Regions from separate parts of the Erwinia sp. E602 genome, predicted to be linked through region 2. Evidence: predicted binding sites of a transcription regulator. Region 2 holds the regulator's gene; each other region holds the start of a gene.
The links. Region 2 encodes PhoB, which activates phosphate uptake and scavenging genes when phosphate is short. Its sites were predicted from a motif close to CTGTCATAAAACTGNCNNAT; they were not measured.
Positions count from the first base shown of each region.

Region 1 (5,063 bases), 350 kb from region 2:
CAGATATTCGGTGAGGTCTTCGGCCATGCGCTTGGTCAGCACCGTCACCAGCACGCGCTCGTTGATGGCCACCCGCTTGCGGATCTCAGAGAGCAGATCGTCGACCTGGGTGCCCACCGGGCGCACTTCGACCAGCGGGTCGAGCAGGCCGGTCGGACGCACCACCTGATCGACCACGTCACCGCCGGATTTCTCCAGCTCGTAGTTGCCGGGGGTGGCGGAGACGTAGATGGTCTGCGGCGCCAGCGCTTCGAACTCTTCAAACTTCATCGGACGGTTGTCCAGCGCCGACGGCAGGCGGAAGCCGTACTCGACCAGCGTCTCTTTACGCGCCCGGTCGCCGCGATACATGCCGCCAATCTGCGGGATGGTGACGTGGGATTCGTCAATCACCAGCAGGCCGTCGGCGGGCAGATAGTCAAACAGCGTCGGCGGCGCTTCCCCCGGCCCGCGGCCGGAGAGGTAGCGCGAGTAGTTTTCGATGCCCGAGCAGTAGCCCAGCTCGTTCATCATCTCGAGGTCAAACTGGGTGCGCTGGCTGATGCGCTGCTCTTCCAGCAGCTTGTTGCTGGCCAGCAGCACTTGCTTACGATCCGCCAGCTCGACCTTGATCTCCTCCATCGCCTGCAGAATACGTTCGCGCGGGGTGACGTAGTGGGTCTTCGGGTAGATGGTGTAACGCGGGATATCCTGGGTCACCTGGCCGGTCAGCGGGTCGAAGATCGACAGGCGCTCCACCTCTTCATCGAACAGCTCGACGCGCAGCGCGTAGTCGTCTGACTCGGCCGGGAAGATGTCAATCACCTCACCGCGCACGCGGAAGGTGCCGCGCTGAAACGCCTGATCGTTGCGGGCGTACTGCAGCTCAGACAGGCGCCGGAGGATAGCGCGCTGGTCAATGATCATGCCGCGGGTCAGGTGCAGCATCATTTTCAGGTAGAGGTCCGGATCGCCAAGGCCGTAAATCGCCGATACCGAGGCCACCACGATCACGTCGCGCCGCTCCAGCAGCGCTTTGGTGGCGGAAAGCCGCATCTGTTCGATGTGCTCGTTCACCGAAGCGTCTTTCTCGATAAAAGTGTCCGAGCTCGGCACGTAGGCTTCCGGCTGGTAGTAGTCGTAGTAGGAGACGAAGTACTCCACCGCGTTGTCCGGGAAAAATTCCTTCATTTCGCCGTACAGCTGCGCGGCCAGCGTCTTGTTCGGCGCCAGCAGCATGGTCGGACGGTTGAGGTCGGCGATCACGTTGGCCACGGTGAAGGTTTTCCCGGAGCCGGTTACGCCCAGCAGCGTCTGGTGTGCCAGGCCGTCTTCCAGCCCCTCTTCCAGCCGGCGAATGGCCTCAGGCTGGTCGCCGGCGGGTTTGAAATCTGAATTGAGTGTGAAAACTTTGCTCATTGACGGGCTACCTGATGACGTTGTTCGCGAACCGGCTTCTAATTCTACTCTGCCCTGCCGATTTTGCCAGCAAAAAAGACTGGATAAATTAACAGTGATTCTGCATGATGGCGGGACACAGGCGGCAACGCAGAGGCGCACATTTGCCACGCAAACGTCTGCGTTTTTGCTGCCAAAAGGTTATCCCCAGATATTCTGGATCTTTAACATTTGTCAAGCACCCTGGCTGAAAACAGTGTGACGGATTGATTGCAGGCCACGGGCGGCTTGCTTTTAGTTAACGTGTTGAAAAAAAACCTGATTGCTTTTGAGCTGAGTTTCGCAGCAACCCAGGCCTAAGCCGCACCCGCTCTCGTCTGCCACAGGTTTTCATCCTCTAATGCACAAGGTTATCCACAGGAATAGTGGATAAGTGTTTGCAGCGCACAGGGCATCGGCTGTGCATAATTCTCCCCCTGCCCCCTTAACAGCCGCTAAATATTTTTTTTTGCTTTTTTTTCGTCATCCCCGAGCCCACTCCGGCGACAGTTTTGCTCATTAATCCGTCATTTTCCCGTGGCGAATGTTGCAGGTGAACCGCGCAGGGCCGTAGCCGCTGCAATTGTGAACGCTGGCTGCACCACCAGCGCTTCATCCCCGGCACCATCACAGTGCAGCGCGACGATTACTGCCGGAAACTGATTAATCCGGCTTACCCGTAACGGGCGGCATTACCCCCTCCCCCATCACAAAATGCGCTTTTTTACCCCATCCTGGCCTGATATTTGCAGTATCTCCCTTACCGCTTTCCGTCCGCCGGCGTCACTGGCCCGGCGGACGGCCACCACCCGGGGCACAGACGTGCCGGGTGCCCCACGAAAACGGTCTGAAGGAGAGTGTCTGATGCTCAGTTTACGCTCGGTAAATCAGTTTTACGGTCAGCAGCATATTTTATGGGACGTTGACCTCGATCTGCCTGCGGGCAGCTGCACCGGCGTGATCGGCCGCCCGGGGATGGGCAAAACCACGCTGGTGAACTGCATTATGGGGCATCTGCCGGTTAACAGCGGGTCGATGGTCTGGCAGGAGGAGCACGGGCAGCCGCAGGATCTGCTGGGGCTGCCCGTGGAAAAACGGGCGGTGCTGGGGATTGGCTATGTGCCACAAACCCGGCCGCTGTTTTCACAGCTGAGCGTTGAGGAGAACCTGCAGGTCGCCCTGCTGGCGGGGGTTGAAGCGGCGCGTCACCCGGCGATACCGCCGATGGTCTATGACCTGTTTCCGGCCCTGTGGTCGCTGCGCCATACGCGCAGCGGCGAGCTGCCCATCAGCCAGCAGCAGCAGGTGGCGCTGGCACGGGCGCTGGTGCTGATGCCGAAGCTGCTGATCCTTGATGAGCCTACCGGCGGCATGTCGCCGTGGCTGGAGGAGGAGATGGGCAACCTGATCCACCGCCTCAATCACGAATTTGGCATGACCATTCTGCTGCTGGAGCAGCAGCCGTCGTTTATCCGCCGGGTGGCGGACTATTTTCTGCTGCTGCACCGCGGCCGCAACGTCGCCCACGGGCGGGTGGCGCAGCTGGATGACAGCATGATCGATACCTGGCTGACGGTGTAGGGGTCAGGGTAACGACAGATACCTGCCGGCGGCCTCACGTTCGCCGCCTGCAAGATGCGGGATCTCCCCCAGCAGCGGCGCGGGCAGCAGCCGGGTCAGCGTGGCCAGGTACTCGCGGTGGCGTGTCCCGGCGGGCTGAATACCGTTAGCAATCCAGCCCGCCAGCGGCAGCCCGCTGGCCATCACCGCCTGCGCGGTCAGCAGCGCGTGGTTAATGCAGCCGAGTTTTATCCCCACCACCAGCACCACCGGCAGCCGCTCCTGCACCACCCAGTCGGCAAAGGTGGCGGTCTCCGAGAGCGGCGTCAGCCAGCCGCCGGCCCCTTCGGTCAGCACCCACTCGGCCTGCTGCTCAATCCGCCGCAGCCCGGCGGAGAGCTGCGTAAAGTCGATCGGCCGCCGCTCTTCCGCGCTGACGATATGCGGCGAGGTCGGCTCGGTAAACGCCAGCGGATTCACCCACTCGTACGGCAGGCTGACGCTGCTGTGGCGCTGCAGCGCCAGCGCATCCTCGTTACGGATGCCTTCAGAGGTCAGCACGCTGCCTGAGGCCACCGGTTTATAGCCCGCACAGCGGTAGCCAGCGGATGCGGCGGCCTGCAGCAGCGCACAGCTGGCGACGGTCTTGCCGACCTCGGTATCGGTTCCGGTTACAAACCAGCGTTCAGTCACGGGTAATCTCTCCTAAAATCAGTTGATAGGTCAGCAGGCAGCCGCGCGCGTCACGTGGCCACACCGCTTCAAGCTGGCGCAGCCGGCGGCGCGACAGCGTCATCGCGCCGCGACCTTCGTGCAGATGGGTGGCACCGATGCCCTTCAGCGAGCGCAGGGCGCCGAGCACGTCCGGGAAGGCCAGCGTCACCGTCAGTGGCCGCAACGTGGCGGCAGGCAGTGCTGCGGCGATCTGCGACGGGCTGAGGAACCGGTTGACCGGCGGCGCCTGGCCCAGCGCCTGCCAGGCCTGCCCGACCTCACGCAGCGATCCGGCCGCCACGGTGGAGAACAGCAGCTGGCCGCCGGGCCGGGTCACCCGCCGCAGCTCGCCCAGCGCCTGCGCCAGATCGCTGCACCACTGCACCGCCAGATTGCTCCAGCAGCGGTCAAACGCGCCGTCGGCAAACGGCAGCGCCTCGATATCACCCAGCTGATAACGGTCGGCGACCGCCCCGGCCTGCGCCTGCTGCAGCATGGCGGGCGACAGATCCAGCGCGGTCACCCGGTGGCCGCCCAGCTGCCAGCGCTGGCTGAACCAGCCGGTGCCGCAGCCGGCGTCCAGCACCGTTAGCGCCTCTCCGGGGCGCGAAAACGCCAGCAGCCGTTCACCGCACAGCCGCTGCAGCTCCGCGTGCTGGTTGTAGCGCCCGGCCGCGCGGCCAAACGCCGCCGCCACCGCCGGTTTATTCACGATCTGCAGCATGCAGCACCTCCAGCAGGTGGTCGATATCGTCCGGCAGATGGGCGGCGCTGAGGGTGATGCGCAGCCGCGCGGTGCCCGGCGGCACGGTGGGCGGGCGGATGGCGCTGACCCAGCAGCCCTGCTGGCGCAGTCTCGCGGCCAGCGTCATGGCGGCCGCGTCATCCCCGGACAACAGCGGCTGAATGGCGCTGTCCGAGGCGGCCAGCCGCCCGCGCAGTCCGGCGGCTCCGGCGCGAAAACGGGCGATATTCTGCCGCAGGCGCTGGCGGCGTTCGTCACCCTGCTGCACGCAGGCCAGCGCCGCCTGTAGCGCACAGACCTGCGCAGGCGGCATCGCGGTGCTGTAGATCAGATGGCGGGCAAACTGCAGCAGGTAGTCGGCGGTGGCCTCATCGCACAGCAGCGCCGCGCCGCTGACGCCGAAGGCTTTGCCAAAGGTGACGATCAGCAGCTCGGGCCTGACCCCCTGCTGCTGACAGCTGCCGCGCCCCTGCGCGCCGCAGGTGCCGATGCCGTGGGCGTCATCCACCAGCAGCCAGCCGCCGTGCGCCTGCGCCAGCTGGTGCAGCGCCGCCAGCGGCGCGCGGTCGCCGTCCATGCTGAACACCCCTTCGGTGACCACCAGCGTCTCGCCGGCGCAGTCGCCGGC
Region 1 covers NZ_CP046582.1:3,411,649-3,416,711, forward strand. Annotated here, with positions in the region: gene uvrB (excinuclease ABC subunit UvrB) at 1-1,398, opposite strand, end outside; gene GKQ23_RS17120 (ABC transporter ATP-binding protein) at 2,281-2,997, shown strand; gene bioD (dethiobiotin synthase) at 3,001-3,669, opposite strand; gene bioC (malonyl-ACP O-methyltransferase BioC) at 3,662-4,414, opposite strand; gene bioF (8-amino-7-oxononanoate synthase) at 4,395-5,063, opposite strand, start outside.
Region 1: the regulator PhoB is predicted to act here: its motif matches at 1,634-1,653, upstream of uvrB (excinuclease ABC subunit UvrB).

Region 2 (5,063 bases):
GCCAGCGGGGTGACGCTGCTGAGTTTTCCCTGAGAGAAATCAACAAGAAAGACGCTCTTTTCCTTACCGAGCTCATCGAAGCTTAGCGGGATGGGCGATCCGCTGTAGCGGATATGCTCGCTGTTGGCGATGCGTTGGGCGCGGTGAATATGGCCGAGGGCGATATAGTCGGCGGGCGGAAACGCGTCGGCCGGAAACGCGTCGAGCGTGCCGATGTAGATATCGCGCACCGCGTCACTTTTGGTGACGCCGAGGGTGGTCAGGTGACCGGTGGCAATAATCGGCAGCGTCACGCCGAGGGCCTCACGCCGGGCCAGCGCCTCCTGCCAGCACTGCTGATAGTGTCCGGCGATCGCCTCCAGCAGGCTGAGCTGCTTCTCGCGCCCCGACTGCCCGCTCTGGCTGTGCAGGATATCGCGCGGCCGCAGGAACGGAATGGCGCACAGCAGCGCGCCGGCCTGCCCGTCGCGCTGGTTGAGCAGCAGCACCTGCCCGGCGATGTCGTCACCGGCGGCGGCTATCACCCGGGTATTCAGGCAGGCCAGCAGCTCGCGGGATTCGTTGAGCATGGCGACGGAGTCATGGTTGCCGCCCAGCACGATCAGCTGGCAGCCGGTGGGTTGCAGCCTGACGATAAAGCGGTTGTACAGCTCGCGGGCATAGCTGGGCGGTGAACCCGTGTCGAAAATATCGCCTGCGACGATAATGGCATCCGCCTGCTGCTCCTCGGCCTGCTCCAGCAGCCAGTCAAGAAAGGCCTGATGTTCGGCTGCCCGGCTTTTGGTATAAAAAAACTGCCCGAGATGCCAGTCGGCGGTATGAATGATGCGCATGAAACTCCCTGCATGGCGGAAAAGCGTGAGACTGATTATAAACATTGTACCGCTGGCAAACCATTGATAACCCGTGGGCTGTGGGGCCGCAGTGAACTGTCATTTATCGGGTGCTTTTTTCATAAAAGTGTCATAAAACTGACGCATAATGGCGCCGCATAAACCCGTGACTTTTTGTCACCCGAGCAGGAGCAATAATGGCTAAGCGCATTCTGGTAGTAGAAGATGAAGCCCCAATCCGCGAGATGTTGTGTTTCGTTCTTGAGCAAAATGACTACCAGCCAATCGAAGCTGAGGATTATGACAGCGCGGTCAGCCTGTTGATCGAACCCTGGCCCGATTTGATTCTGCTGGACTGGATGTTACCCGGCGGTTCCGGAATTCAGTTTATCAAACATCTTAAGCGTGAAGCGATGACCCGCGATATTCCGGTGATGATGCTGACCGCGCGCGGTGAAGAGGAAGACCGCGTGCGCGGGCTGGAAGTGGGCGCGGATGATTACATTACCAAGCCGTTCTCGCCGAAGGAGCTGGTGGCACGCATTAAAGCCGTGATGCGCCGCATCTCCCCGATGGCGGTGGAGGAGGTGATTGAAATTCAGGGGCTTAGCCTCGATCCCTCCTCGCACCGGGTGATGTCCGACACCCAGCCGCTGGAGATGGGGCCGACCGAGTACAAACTGCTGCACTTCTTTATGACCCACCCCGAGCGCGTCTACAGCCGTGAGCAGTTGCTAAACCACGTGTGGGGAACTAACGTTTACGTTGAAGATCGCACCGTTGACGTGCATATTCGCCGGCTGCGCAAGGCGCTGGAACTGACCGGGCACGATCGCATGGTGCAAACGGTTCGCGGAACAGGTTATCGTTTCTCTGCCCGCTATTGAGTGTTCATGCTGGAGTCTGAACCGTGTTGGAACGCCTCTCCTGGAAGAGATTATTGCTTGAGCTGCTGCTCGCCAGCCTGCCCGCCGTTTTTATCGGGCTGCTGACGGGCTGGCTGCCCTGGCTGCTGTTGGTCTCAGTGCTCTGCGTGCTGGGTTTTCATTTCAACAATTTACTCCGGCTTTCCCACTGGCTGTGGGTGGATCGCAGCATGACGCCGCCGAGCGGGCGCGGCAGCTGGGAACCGCTGTTTTACGGCCTGTATCAGATGCAGGCGCGTAACCGTCGTCGCCGTCGCGAGCTGGGGCATCTGATTAAACGCTTTCGCAGCGGGGCGGAATCGCTGCCGGATGCGGTGGTGCTGACCACCGAAGAGGGCACCATTTTCTGGTGTAACGGTCTCGCCCAGCAGCTGCTGAACCTGCGCTGGCCGGAGGACAACGGGCAGAATATCCTCAACCTGCTGCGTTATCCTGAATTTACCCGCTACCTGCGCCAGCGCGATTTCTCCCGTCCTCTCACCCTGATCCTCAATAACCAGCGCCACCTTGAGTTCCGCGTGATGCCTTACACCGAAGGGCAGTGGCTGATGGTGGCCCGCGACGTGACCCAGAAGCACCAGCTGGAAGGCGCGCGGCGTAACTTCTTCGCCAACGTCAGCCACGAACTGCGCACGCCGCTGACGGTACTGCAGGGCTACCTGGAGATGATGAACGATTCGGTGCTGGAGGGCAGCCTGCGTGATAAGGCCCTGCACACCATGCAGGAGCAGGCGAAACGCATGGACAGCCTGGTCAGCCAGCTGCTGACGTTGTCGCGCATCGAAGCGGCGCCGACGCTGGATCTGCAGGAGAAGGTCGACGTGCCGCTGATGCTGCGCATCCTGCAGCGCGAGGCGGAAACGCTGAGCAACGGCCGCCATGAGATTCACTTCCATACCGACCCGCACCTGAAGGTATTCGGCAACGACGATCAGCTGCGGAGTGCGATCTCCAACCTGGTCTATAACGCCGTCAACCATACGCCATCCGGCACGCAGATTGACGTCAGCTGGCTGCGTACCGCGCAGGGGCCGGTGTTTGCGGTGAAGGATAACGGGCCGGGGATTGCCGCCGAGCATATCCCGCGCCTGACCGAGCGCTTCTACCGGGTGGATAAGGCGCGCTCGCGCAACACCGGCGGCAGCGGGCTGGGGCTGGCGATCGTAAAGCACGCGCTCAGCCACCATAACGCCCGGCTGGATATTACCAGCCAGCCGGGCAAAGAGACCTGTTTCAGCTTTCAGTTGCCGCCAAGGTTGATTGTTACCGCCGATCGGGTTGAGAATGCGCTGGGTTAACTCTGGTGAGTCGCTGTTGATGAAAACGCTGTTTGCACTACTGATGTTATTGTTCACTCCGCTGACGCCGGCGCGCGAGGGGATGCTGGCCGGTAATCTGACCAGCGTAGGGTCAGACACCCTCGGTAACCTGATGGCCGTCTGGGGGGAGAGCTTCAGCCGTCAGTATCCGGGGATTAACGTGCAGATCCAGGCGGCGGGTTCTTCCACCGCGCCCACCGCGCTGGCGGCCGGGGCGGCGCAGCTGGGGGCGATGAGCCGCCCGATGCAGACCGCCGAGCGCCAGCTGTTTGAAGACAGCTACGGCTACCTGCCGCTGGCCGTGCCGGTGGCGCTGGACGCACTGGTGGTGGTGGTGAACCAGGACAATCCGCTGCCGGGGCTGAACGTTGAGCAGCTGGACGCGATCTTCTCCGTGACCCGCAACTGCGGTTCACCCACCTCGCCAGCCCGCTGGGGAGATCTGCAGCTGACGCAGCCGGGGTGGGCCGCGCGCAGCCTGCAGCGCTTTGGTCGTAACTCGGCTTCGGGCACCTGGGGCTTCTTTAAACAGCAGGCGCTGTGTAACGGTGATTTCCGCAACGACGTCGGTGAATATCCGGGATCTGCGGCAGTGGTGCAGGCGGTGGCCGGCACGCTGAACGGCATTGGTTACGCCAGCGCCGGTTTTCATATCAGCGGGGTGAAAACGGTGCCGGTGGCACGCAGCGGCAGCGACTGGATTGCGCCGACCTCTGACAATATCCGCAGCGGCCGTTATCCTTACGCGCGCCCACTCTACATCTACGTTAACAAACGGCCCGGCAAGCCGCTGGAACCGCTGACCGCCACCTTCCTGCGGCTGGCGCTGTCTGCCGAAGGGCAGGCGCAGGTCAGCCAGTCCGGTTATCTGCCCCTCTCCGAAGCCCAGCGGCGGCAGGCGCTGGCGCTGCTGGAACCCTGAACTCTCTGACGGCAAACGGTCTGCAAACCGTAGCCGGTTTCATACTCCTCTTCATCCTCTTTACAGCAGGGCGGCACGCTGCGCCGGGCTGATTTATTTGCCACTGGCTAAGGTCAATACAGAAAAGGGTGCACGCCTCTGAGCATCCTGCGCCTTTTGGTCAGTCGGCCCTGTAACATGAATTTTTTTCAATTATGGTGAATTTTCCTCGTTTGCGGCGATGACCTTCTCATGACACTCTTAACAGTAGATATATAGACATCCAGACGTCCATAGTTAACGCAGTGTAACTATACCGCCGCTAAATTACGCGCCCGGTAGCAAGGAGAAAATTCTATGAGCACCTTCACCCCGTACCGCGCCGAAGTCGTCGGCAGCTATCTGCGTCCTGCTGCAATCAAACAGGCGCGCAAGCAGTTTGAAGCCGGCGTGATTGACGCCGCCGAACTGCGCCGCGTGGAAGACCAGGAGATCCGCAAGGTAGTGGCAAAGCAGCGCGAATGCGGTCTGCAGGTGGTGACCGACGGTGAATTCCGCCGTGCCTGGTGGCACTTTGATTTCTTCGACGGCCTGGACGGCGTGGAGCGCTATGAAGCTGAGCAGGGCATTCAGTTCAACGGCGTGCAGACCAAAGCCCGTGGCGTTAAAGTCACCGGCAGGCTGGGTTTCAGCAACCATCCAATGCTGGAAGATTTCCGCTTCCTGCAGAGCATCAGCGGTGATGCCGTGGCGAAAATGACTATCCCAAGTCCGAGCGTGCTGCACTTCCGCGGTGGTCGTAAGGTGATTGATGAGACGGTCTATCCCGATCTGGACGTCTATTTTGACGACCTGGCGCAAACGTATCGGGACGCGATCAAAGCGTTTTATGACGCAGGCTGTCGCTATCTGCAGCTGGATGATACCGTCTGGGCCTACCTGTGCTCAGACGATCAGAAACGCCAGATCCGCGAGCGCGGTGACGACCCGCAGCAGCTGGCTGAGACCTATGCCCGGGTACTGAACAAGGCGCTGGAAGGCAAACCGGACGATCTGATTATTGGTCTGCACGTTTGCCGCGGTA
Region 2 covers NZ_CP046582.1:3,760,275-3,765,337, reverse strand. Annotated here, with positions in the region: gene sbcD (exonuclease subunit SbcD) at 1-833, opposite strand, end outside; gene phoB (phosphate response regulator transcription factor PhoB) at 1,031-1,720, shown strand; gene phoR (phosphate regulon sensor histidine kinase PhoR) at 1,744-3,057, shown strand; gene GKQ23_RS18835 (PstS family phosphate ABC transporter substrate-binding protein) at 3,077-4,000, shown strand; gene GKQ23_RS18830 (cobalamin-independent methionine synthase II family protein) at 4,337-5,063, shown strand, end outside.

Region 3 (5,063 bases), 790 kb from region 2:
AGCCAGCCGCTGCGTTTCACCCCCCAGGGGGAGATCCTGCTGCAGCTGGCCGAGCAGGTGCTGCCGCAGATCCAGCAGGCGCTCCAGGCCTGCCATGAGCCGCAGCAGAGCGCGCTGCGCATCGCCATTGAGTGCCACAGCTGCATTCAGTGGCTGACCCCGGCGCTGAACAATTTCCGCAAGAGCTGGCCGCAGGTGATGATGGACTTTAAATCAGGCGTCACCTTCGACCCGCAGCCGTCGCTGCAGCAGGGTGAGCTGGATATCGTGCTGACCTCCGATATTCTGACCAGCAGCGGGCTGTTCTACGCACCGATGTTCGATTTCGAAGTGCGCCTGGTGCTGGCACCCGATCATCCGCTGGCCGCAAAGGCGCATATTTCACCGGAGGATCTGGCGCAGGAGGTGCTGTTAATCTATCCGGTACAGCGCCAGCGTCTGGATATCTGGCGGCACTTCCTGCAGCCCGCAGGCGTCAGCCCCGCGCTGAAGAACGTCGATAACACGCTGCTGCTGATTCAGATGGTAGCGGCGCAGATGGGCATTGCCGCCCTGCCGCACTGGGTGGTAGAGAGTTTCGAGCAACAAAATCTGGTAGTAACCAAAGCGCTGGGCGACGGGCTGTGGAGCCGCCTGTACGCGGCCGTGCGTGACGGTGAACAGCGCCAGCCGGTGGTGGAAGCCTTTATCCACTCGGCGCGCCAGCACGCCTGTAACAACCTGCCGCGGGTGCGCGATGCCTCGCGTCCGGGCACGCCGCTGCCGACGACCCTCGCCCGCTCCTGACCCGCGCGGTTTCTCTGCTCTCCCTGCCGCCGGCACAACGCTGGCGGTTTTTTCTGTTTAAGCGGGCGATTGTCTCTATAATGCGCACACTGAAACAGTTTTATTGAAGAGAATGTCCATGACCAATAACGATGTCCTGCGCAGCGTGCGCTATATGCTGGATTTGAACGATGCCAAAGTCGTCAGCATCCTGGCGCTGGCAGAGAGCGAAGTCAGCGAAGCGGAAGTGCACAGCTTCCTGAAAAAAGAGGACGAAGCCGGTTTTCGTCCCTGCCCCGACGTGGTCATGGGCTACTTTCTGAACGGTTTAATTTTCCTGCGTCGCGGAAAAAGCGACGAAGCCCCCGCGCCGTCGATTGAGCGCAAAATGACCAACAACATCATCCTGAAGAAGCTGCGCATCGCCTTTGACCTGAAAACCACCGATATCACCGACCTGCTGAAATCGGCCGACTTTGCCGTCGGACAGTCGGAAATTGGCGCGATCTTTCGCAAACCTGGGCATAAAAACTACCGTGAGTGCGGCGATCAGATCCTGCGTAACTTCCTTAAAGGGCTGACCAAAAGAGTCCGCCCGGCGAAGGCATAATTATTTTTCCTCAGCCCTCTCTCTGCATAAATTAACGCTGTCTGGCGTTAATTTATGCACTCTCCGCCGTGCCCGTCAGGCCGCTGAATCCAAAAACGCCTCAGCACAACGCTCTCTGTTGGCGATGAAGATCTGCGACCTGCCCTGTGCGATCGCCTTAATATTCCTTTTGGAAAGCAAACACTCACCAAACGAAAGCACTACCGCCGTCATGGATAATAAATGTGATTAACATCACATAATATAGTTCCACTTCGAAAATACCTGCCGTTTTAATGATGGAGATGTAGCCATTTCGTCATAAAACTGTAACATCCGCGACCTTATTCGCCGTGCTTATCCTGACATCCGCTGCAAAATGCGCGAAATGGAACATTTTTCTTAACCTGTTTCCGTGCGCGTCAGTTTGCCTGCCGGCGGCTGTCATTTTTCGAACCTCGGGAGTTAGTCATGCTAAGTATTTTCAAGCCGGCCGCGCATCAGCCTCGCGTTGATGACAGCCGCGTCGATCCGCTGTACCGCAAGCTGCGCTGGCAGATCTTTATGGGGATCTTCTTCGGTTATGCGGCCTATTACCTGGTGCGCAAGAACTTCACCCTCGCCATGCCTTACCTGATCGAGCAGGGGTTCTCCCGCGGTGATTTAGGCTTCGCGCTGTCCGGGATCTCGATTGCCTACGGCTTCTCCAAATTTCTGATGGGCTCGATCTCCGACCGCTCTAACCCGCGCGTCTTCCTGCCAGCCGGGCTGATTCTGGCCGGCGTGGTGATGCTGATCATGGGCTTTGTGCCGTGGGCAACCTCCAGCATCATGGTGATGTTCGTGCTGCTGTTCCTGTGCGGCTGGTTCCAGGGGATGGGCTGGCCGCCGTGTGGCCGTACCATGGTGCACTGGTGGTCGCAGAAAGAGCGCGGCGGCATCGTATCGGTATGGAACTGTGCGCATAACGTCGGCGGTGGCCTGCCGCCGCTGCTGTTCCTGCTCGGCATGGCGTGGTTTAACGACTGGAAGGCCGCCCTGTATATGCCGGCCTTCGGCGCGATCCTGGTAGCGATTATCGCCTTTGCCCTGATGCGTGACACGCCACAGTCCTGCGGCCTGCCGCCGATTGAAGAGTACAAGAACGACTACCCGCCGGATTACAACGAAAAGCATGAGGAAGAACTGACCGCGAAGCAGATCTTTATGCAGTACATCCTGCCAAACAAGCTGCTGTGGTATATCGCGCTGGCTAACGTCTTCGTCTATCTGCTGCGCTACGGCATCCTCGACTGGTCACCGACCTACCTGAAAGAGGTGAAGCACTTTACGCTGGATAAGTCGTCGTGGGCCTACTTCTTCTACGAGTACGCCGGTATTCCCGGCACGCTGCTGTGCGGCTGGATGTCTGACAAGGTGTTCAAAGGCAACCGTGGCGCAACCGGCGTGTTCTTTATGACGCTGGTGACCATTGCCACCGTAGTTTACTGGATGAACCCGGCGGGCAACCCCGGCATTGATATGGCCTGTATGACCATCATTGGCTTCCTGATCTACGGTCCGGTGATGCTGATTGGCCTGCATGCGCTTGAGCTGGCACCGAAGAAAGCGGCCGGCACCGCCGCAGGCTTTACCGGGCTGTTCGGTTACCTGGGTGGCTCGGTGGCCGCCAGCGCCATCGTCGGTTATACCGTTGACTACTTCGGCTGGAACGGCGGCTTTGCGGTGATGGTCGGCGGCTGCGTGCTGGCGGTGATCCTGCTGATAATGACCATGCTGAGCGAGAACAAGCATAAGCAGGCGCTGGCAGCCGGTTCGCAGTAAGGCGGGTCTGAAAGCGTAACGGCAGCGGGAAACCGCCGCCATTAAAAAAGGGCTGAGTTACCGCACGGCTCGTCACCGGTCAGATCGCTCTGACGGTGACGAAACCGTGCGGGCTCAGCCCTTTTGTTGCCTGCGGCGTTAAGCGAAAACTTAAACGGCGTACAGCGCACGCAGGGTGTGCGGCACCGCCTGCTCGGCGTTGCTGCCGATCACGTCCAGTTCCGGCAGCAGTGTTTTCAGGCGCGGGTCGGCATTCTGCATCACGCAGCCCTTACCCGACATGCTCAGCATCTCGGTATCATTCATGCCGTCGCCGAAGGCGATACAGTCCTGCAGCGTACAGCCTAACTTCTTCGATACCGCATCCAGTGCATGCCCCTTGGAGACGCCACCGGCCATCACTTCCAGACAGGTCGGCAGCGAGAAGCAGACGTTAACCCGGTCGCCCCAGCGGGCAGTCAGCGCCTGTTCCAGCGGGATCAGCAGCTCGGGATCGGCGCAGGTAAAGAACACCTTGCTGATACCGTCGGTCGCCAGCTGGCCCTGCTCGTAGACCTGATAGTTGAAGTCAGACTCGCGGAAGAAGTCCATCTCTTCCGGACGATGGCGGTTAAGGAACCACTCTTCATCGCGATAAACGTTGGTGAAGATATCCGGGTTATGGTGCTGAATGGCAAACAGCTCGAGGGCGATCTCTTCTTCCAGGTTGTGGCTGAAGATCAGTTCACCGGCGGTATTGTGCACGCGGGCGCCGTTCGAGGTGATCATATAGGCATCGATACCCAGGCTGTCGCGCATCTGCGCCACGTCAATATAGTGACGCCCGGTAGCGAAAACGAAGTGAATGCCCTTGCGGGTGACTAACTGCAGCGTTTCGCGGGCAAACGGCGAGAGGGTGTGGTCCGGCGACAGCAGCGTGCCGTCGAGGTCTGAAGCAACAATACGATACATAATACCTCTGATTATTTTGGCAGGTGCGGCCATTCAGCGATGACCGGCAAAAAATGTCAGGATGGCTTCCAGGGCTTCGGCCCGCATCCGGTCTTGCTCAAACAGGATTTCGTGGCGCGCACCGGCAATCACCCGCGGGCGCTGGCCAGGACCGGGCAGCGCCTGGCAGAACAGATCCTGCGCCCGGTTTTCCACCACTTTATCAGCGGCCGCCTGCAGCAACAGCAGCGGCGTTACAATCTTCGGTGCCTGGCTGAGTATCTGCTGGCAGGCCAGCAGCGCTTCCCCCACCCAGTGATAGGTCGGGCCGCCCATGCGCAGACGCGGATCGTCGGCATAAAAGCGCAGGTTGCGCCGGTAGCGCTCGCGGCTGTGGGTCAGCTGATTGATGGAAAACGGACGCGGATGCCACTTACCGGTGCCTAACGCATAGCCGTTACGCATCACAGGGCGCGCTTCGGCCCAGTTAAGGATCCGATGTGCCATCCACAGCGGCATCGGCAGGCAGATGCCAAACATCGGTGACGCCAGTGCCACCGCGTTGAACGCCGCCGGCTGGCGCGCCAGCATCAGCGCCAGCACCGCGCCGCCCATTGAGTGCGCCAGCGCGTAGCGGTGGCGGTAATGGCGCGGCACGATTTCCTGCAGATACAGCGTTTCCAGGTCATCAACGTAGTCGGCAAACGACTCAACGTGACCAAGATGGGAATCGTCCAGCAGGCGGCCCGATCGTCCCTGGCCACGATGATCGATAACGATCACGTCGTACCCGCTGTGGAACAGATCCCAGGCCAGCTCCGGGTACTTGACGTAGCTTTCGATACGCCCGGTGATCAGCAGGATAACCTTGTCATGTTGCGGATCGGTGAAGCGCACGTAGCGGATCGGCACGTTGGCCACGCCGGCAAATTCGCCCTCTTCCCGCCGCTGCCAG
Region 3 covers NZ_CP046582.1:4,552,490-4,557,552, forward strand. Annotated here, with positions in the region: gene metR (HTH-type transcriptional regulator MetR) at 1-786, shown strand, start outside; gene GKQ23_RS22460 (DUF1456 family protein) at 905-1,375, shown strand; gene glpT (glycerol-3-phosphate transporter) at 1,826-3,178, shown strand; gene yigL (sugar/pyridoxal phosphate phosphatase YigL) at 3,329-4,129, opposite strand; gene pldB (lysophospholipase L2) at 4,163-5,063, opposite strand, start outside.
Region 3: the regulator PhoB is predicted to act here: its motif matches at 1,671-1,690, upstream of glpT (glycerol-3-phosphate transporter).

Region 4 (5,063 bases), 1.0 Mb from region 2:
CCTGGCTGTTGGTGAGGATGTTGTCACCGTCCAGCAGGATCTCACCTTCGGCGCGCTGCTCCGGGTAGAGCGAGAACATTTTGTTAAAGGTGCGCAGCAGGGTGGATTTGCCGCAGCCGGACGGGCCGATAAACGCCGTCACCTGATTTTTCGCGATATTCAGGTTAATGTTTTTCAGCGCGTGAAATTTTCCGTAGTAGAAGTTCAAATCACGAACCTGAATCATCTTAGCGGAAGTACTCATCTGTTTAGTCTCACTTGGCCCGCGCCGCCGGGGCAGCGCGGTGAAATTAATGTTTGCTCTTAGCGAAAATCACGCGAGCCAGAATATTCAGTAACAGTACGCACAGCGTGATAATCAGCACGCCCGCCCAGGCCAGGCTCTGCCATTCGGCAAACGGGCTCATAGCGAACTTAAAGATGGTCACCGGCAGGTTGGCCAGCGGCTGCATCATGTCGGTGCTCCAGAACTGGTTCGACAGCGACGTAAACAGCAGCGGCGCGGTCTCACCGGCGATACGGGCAATCGCCAGCAGCACTCCGGTCAGAATGCCGGAGATCGACGCCTTCAGCGTGATCGCCGAGATCATCTTCCACTTCGGCGTACCCAGCGCGTAAGCCGCTTCACGCAGGCTGTCCGGCACCAGCTTGAGCATATTCTCCGTGGTACGAATCACGATCGGGATCTGCAGCAGCGCCAGCGCCACCACCCCGGCCCAGCCGGAGAAGTGTTTCATCTGCGCCACCACGATGGTGTAGACAAACAGGCCGACCACTATCGATGGGGCTGACAGCAGGATATCGTTAATAAAGCGGATCACCTCGGCCAGCCAGCCTTTGCGGCCATACTCGGCCAGGTAGACGCCGGCCAGAATGCCCAGCGGCGTACCGAACACCGTCGACCAGAGGATCAGCAGGCCGCTGCCCGCGAGGGCGTTAGCCAGGCCACCGCCGGCGGTGTTCGGCGGCGGGGTGTTTTCGGTGAAAAGCGCCAGCGACATACCGTCGAAGCCACGGGTCACGGTGGCGAAGAGGATCCACACCAGCCAGAACAGGCCAAAAGCCATGGTGCCCAGCGACAGCGCCAGCGCGATGCGGTTCTTGGTGCGGCGCCATGCCTGCATTTTACGGCGTGAGGCTTCCAGTTCAGCGCGGGACTGCATTTCCATAGTGGTCATGAGCGCGCTCCTTCACTTTTCGCCAGACGGGAGATCATCAGCTTGGAACAGGCCAGCACGATAAAGGTGATCACGAACAGGATCAGCCCCAGCTCCATCAGCGCCGCGGTATGTACGCCGGATTCGGCTTCGGCAAACTCGTTGGCCAGCGCCGAGGTAATACTGTTACCCGGCATAAACAGCGAGGCGCTGTCCAGCTGGTAGGTGTTACCGATAATAAAGGTCACCGCCATGGTTTCCCCCAGCGCGCGGCCAAGGCCGAGCATAATGCCGCCGATCACGCCGTTTTTAGTAAACGGCAGCACCACCCGCCAGATCACCTCCCAGGTGGTGCAGCCGATGCCGTAGGCCGACTCTTTCATCATCACCGGGGTCTGTTCAAACACGTCACGCATTACCGAAGCGATATACGGAATGATCATGATCGCCAGGATAATCCCGGCCGCGAGGATACCGATACCGAACGCCGGGCCGGAGAACAGCGCGCCAACGATCGGGATATTGGCCATCACGTCACCCAGCGGCTGCTGGAAGTAAGTGGCAAACAGCGGGGCGAAGATAAACAGCCCCCACATGCCGTACACGATACTGGGGATCGCGGCCAGCAGTTCGATGGCAATGCCCAGCGGGCGGCGCAGCCAGTTCGGTGCCAGTTCGGTCAGGAACAGGGCAATACCGAAGCTGACCGGAACGGCGATCAGCAACGCGATAACGGAGGTAACGATGGTGCCGTAGATCGGCACCAGCGCACCAAACTGTTCGTTAGGGGCATCCCACTCTTTGGTCCACAGGAAGGAAAAACCAAATTTCTGGATGCTCGGCCATGAGGAGTAGATCAGCGAAACGATAATGCCGCCGAGCAGCAACAGCACAATCAGCGCAGCCAGTTTAACCAGCGCGCCGAAAATGATATCACCCTGCTTCCCCGGGGCTTTGAATGTCGGCTTGGTTGCAGCCATAGGATTCTCGACTTGTAGAGGATAGGGACGGCGTCAAAGCCGCCCGATGCGCGGGCCGGGCAGAGCCGGCCCCGCGACTGCTTAGTACAGCGCTTTACCAGAGCTGTCTTTCACATTGGTTTTCCAGGCGGCACGGATCTGGCTTACTACAGACTCCGGCAGGGACGCATAGTCCAGGCCAGCGGTGGTTTTGCCGCCGTTTTTATACGCCCAGTCAAAGAACTTCAGTACCGCAGCGCCTTTCTCAGCGTCAGCCTGCTCTTTGTGCAGCAGGATAAAGGTGGTGGAGGTGATTGGCCACGCGTTGTCGCCTTTCTGGAAGGTCAGGTCCTGGGCGAAAGATTTGCTCCAGTCTGCGCCCTTGGCGGCATCGCTGAAGCTCTTCTCGCCTGGCTCGATCGCTTTACCGTCGGCATCCACCAGTTTGGTGTAAGCCAGGCTGTTCTGCTTGGCGTAAGCATATTCTACGTAGCCGATTGAGCCCGGCAGACGCTGAACAAACGCGGCCACGCCGTCGTTGCCTTTACCGCCCAGGCCGGTCGGCCAGTTTACGGTGCTGCCTTTACCGACTTTGCTGCTCCAGTCGCTGTTGACTTTAGACAGGTAGCTGGTGAAGACGAACGAGGTGCCGGAGCCGTCAGCGCGGCGCACCACGTTGATGTTGGAATCCGGCAGTTTCACGCCCGGGTTCAGTTTGGTAATCGCCGGGTCGTTCCACTTGGTGATGGTACCCAGATAGATATCGCCAACGGTTTTACCGTCGAGGATCAGCTGGCCGGACTTGATACCAGGAATATTAACTGCCAGTACCACGCCGCCAATAACCGTCGGAAACTGGAACAGGCCGTTCTTTTCCAGGTCTTCATCTTTCATTGGCGCATCAGAGGCACCGAAATCAACGGTTTTAGCAATAATCTGCTTCACGCCGCCGGAAGAACCGATGCCCTGATAGTTAACCTGGCTGCCCGTCGCGGTGTTGTACTCAGCGGCCCATTTGTTGTAAACCGGCGCCGGGAAGGTGCCGCCTGCGCCGGTCAGGTTGGTGGCTGCCACGGCAGAGAAGGCGCTCACAGAAAGGGTGACTGCGACGAATTGAGCCAGAGTTTTGTGCATCAGTGTCATGTTCCCTCCAGGGGATAAAAAGGTCAGGCTGTGTGGCCGTTTGTCTGATTAATGATTGCTGCTGGAGGCAAAATAGGACAGTTTGGTGACAGTAAAATGTACGTTATATGACACTTTTGTGACTGCGGTCGTGAATCGTGACGTGATGAATTATTCGACTGACCGTTCAGTGAAACGGCGGTCGCGTTGCTTCCGCTCTGCTGCCAGCGTCGGGGGAAAGCCTGAGCAGCAGAGCGGGGGTTAGGGGATTATTGTGCCACTTCCAGCGTGAACTGCTGCTGTTGCTGCGGCGCATCGCTCAGCATTCGCCCGCTGAGGGAAACCCGGTTGCTGCTGTCCACCTGCAGATAGTAGTGGGTCAGGGTGCTTATCCGCATATCGCTGAGGGAAACGACATCACCCAACTCAAGGCAGCCCCGGTGTGTTTTATCCACCGCCGACAGATAAAGATCGTAGGAAGCAGACTTCGAATCTAAGTAGTAAACCCCGTTCGGACGCCACATCTCCCAGAAATTATTGCTGCCGGCCGATTTTATCTTGAGGTAGGTACCCGGGTTAGGCAGCAGACAGGAAGAGGGCCACAGCTCCTTACCGGTATCGATCCATTCATAAAGGCTGAACCGGTGCGCCTGCGATTTATCCGCCGTCAGCGTCAGATACTCGCCGCTGCTGCCGGCGATATAGCGGCCATCCAGCTGCGATTTCAGCACCACATTTTGATAACGCGCACTGTCTTTGGCCTTAAACGCCGGAACCGCTTCTGCACCGGGGGTATATGCCACTACCGGATAATGGTCTGAATACTCGGCAAAATTGGCCGCACTGTAGTGAAAGAAGTCCGGCGCTGACGAGGGTTGTAAGGCCCGTAAGGTGATGCCGGCATCCACGTTATCCTTAAACGACAGAACATAGTCGAGATACTCCCCTTTACTGCCCGGCCAGCTCCAGCCGGTCAGCTTATTGGTCTGCGGGTCCCAGGTGCTGTCTGCCCCCTCATAACGCGGCTCCACCACGTGCAGATGCTGCAACATCTGCCGGTATTCATCACTCCCCTTATTGACGTTAAGATCGCCGGCGATAAACACCCGTTCGTCAGCCGGAATGTGTTTCTCCAGCACCCAGTTACGGATCTCTTCAAACTGTGCGATACGGTACCAGGCATCGCTGCCCTGACTGCACAGGCTGTCCACCGCCTGAGTATGGGTGCCAAAAACGTGAATAATTTCGCCGCTGCCGTTCAGCGCGATTCTGGCATACACGGCCCCCTTGGCCGCCACCGCGTCAAAACCACAGCCTTTATTATGAAAAATCATCTGTTCACGCTGCAGAATTTTATGGCGGCTGACAATTGCCACGCCACCGTTTTCAAGCTGCAGCGGGCTCCAGTTATTCTTTTTCGCATTCCAGCACTGATTATCGTTGCACTCTTTCTCGACCGGGGTGAAAGCCCGGCTCAGCACCGGGGTTTGCCAACGGTATCCCTGCTGAGAAAGACCATCCAGCAGGCGGTTGGTATCGTGCAGCGTGAACGCTTCATTAAGAACAATGACATCTGCATCGTTAAACAGCTTTCCCTTCAACATCAAATCAACGCGATCGCCCATCGTCAGCGGCCCGATGGTGGCCGGTGGCTGCGCCAGCAGGAAGGTATTGAAGGTCATAATTTTTACCGGCTCTGCCTGCACAAAAGAGGTAATACCCAGTAGCAGGCCGATTATCGTCCTGATTTTTAGCATGATTATTCCGTTCATCATTGAAAGATGCCCGATGATATCGGCTAAAAATGTGACTGCCAGAGATCAGA
Region 4 covers NZ_CP046582.1:4,809,767-4,814,829, reverse strand. Annotated here, with positions in the region: gene pstB (phosphate ABC transporter ATP-binding protein PstB) at 1-244, opposite strand, end outside; gene pstA (phosphate ABC transporter permease PstA) at 291-1,178, opposite strand; gene pstC (phosphate ABC transporter permease PstC) at 1,175-2,137, opposite strand; gene pstS (phosphate ABC transporter substrate-binding protein PstS) at 2,219-3,259, opposite strand; gene GKQ23_RS23630 (sphingomyelin phosphodiesterase) at 3,508-4,995, opposite strand.
Region 4: the regulator PhoB is predicted to act here: its motif matches at 3,332-3,351, upstream of pstS (phosphate ABC transporter substrate-binding protein PstS).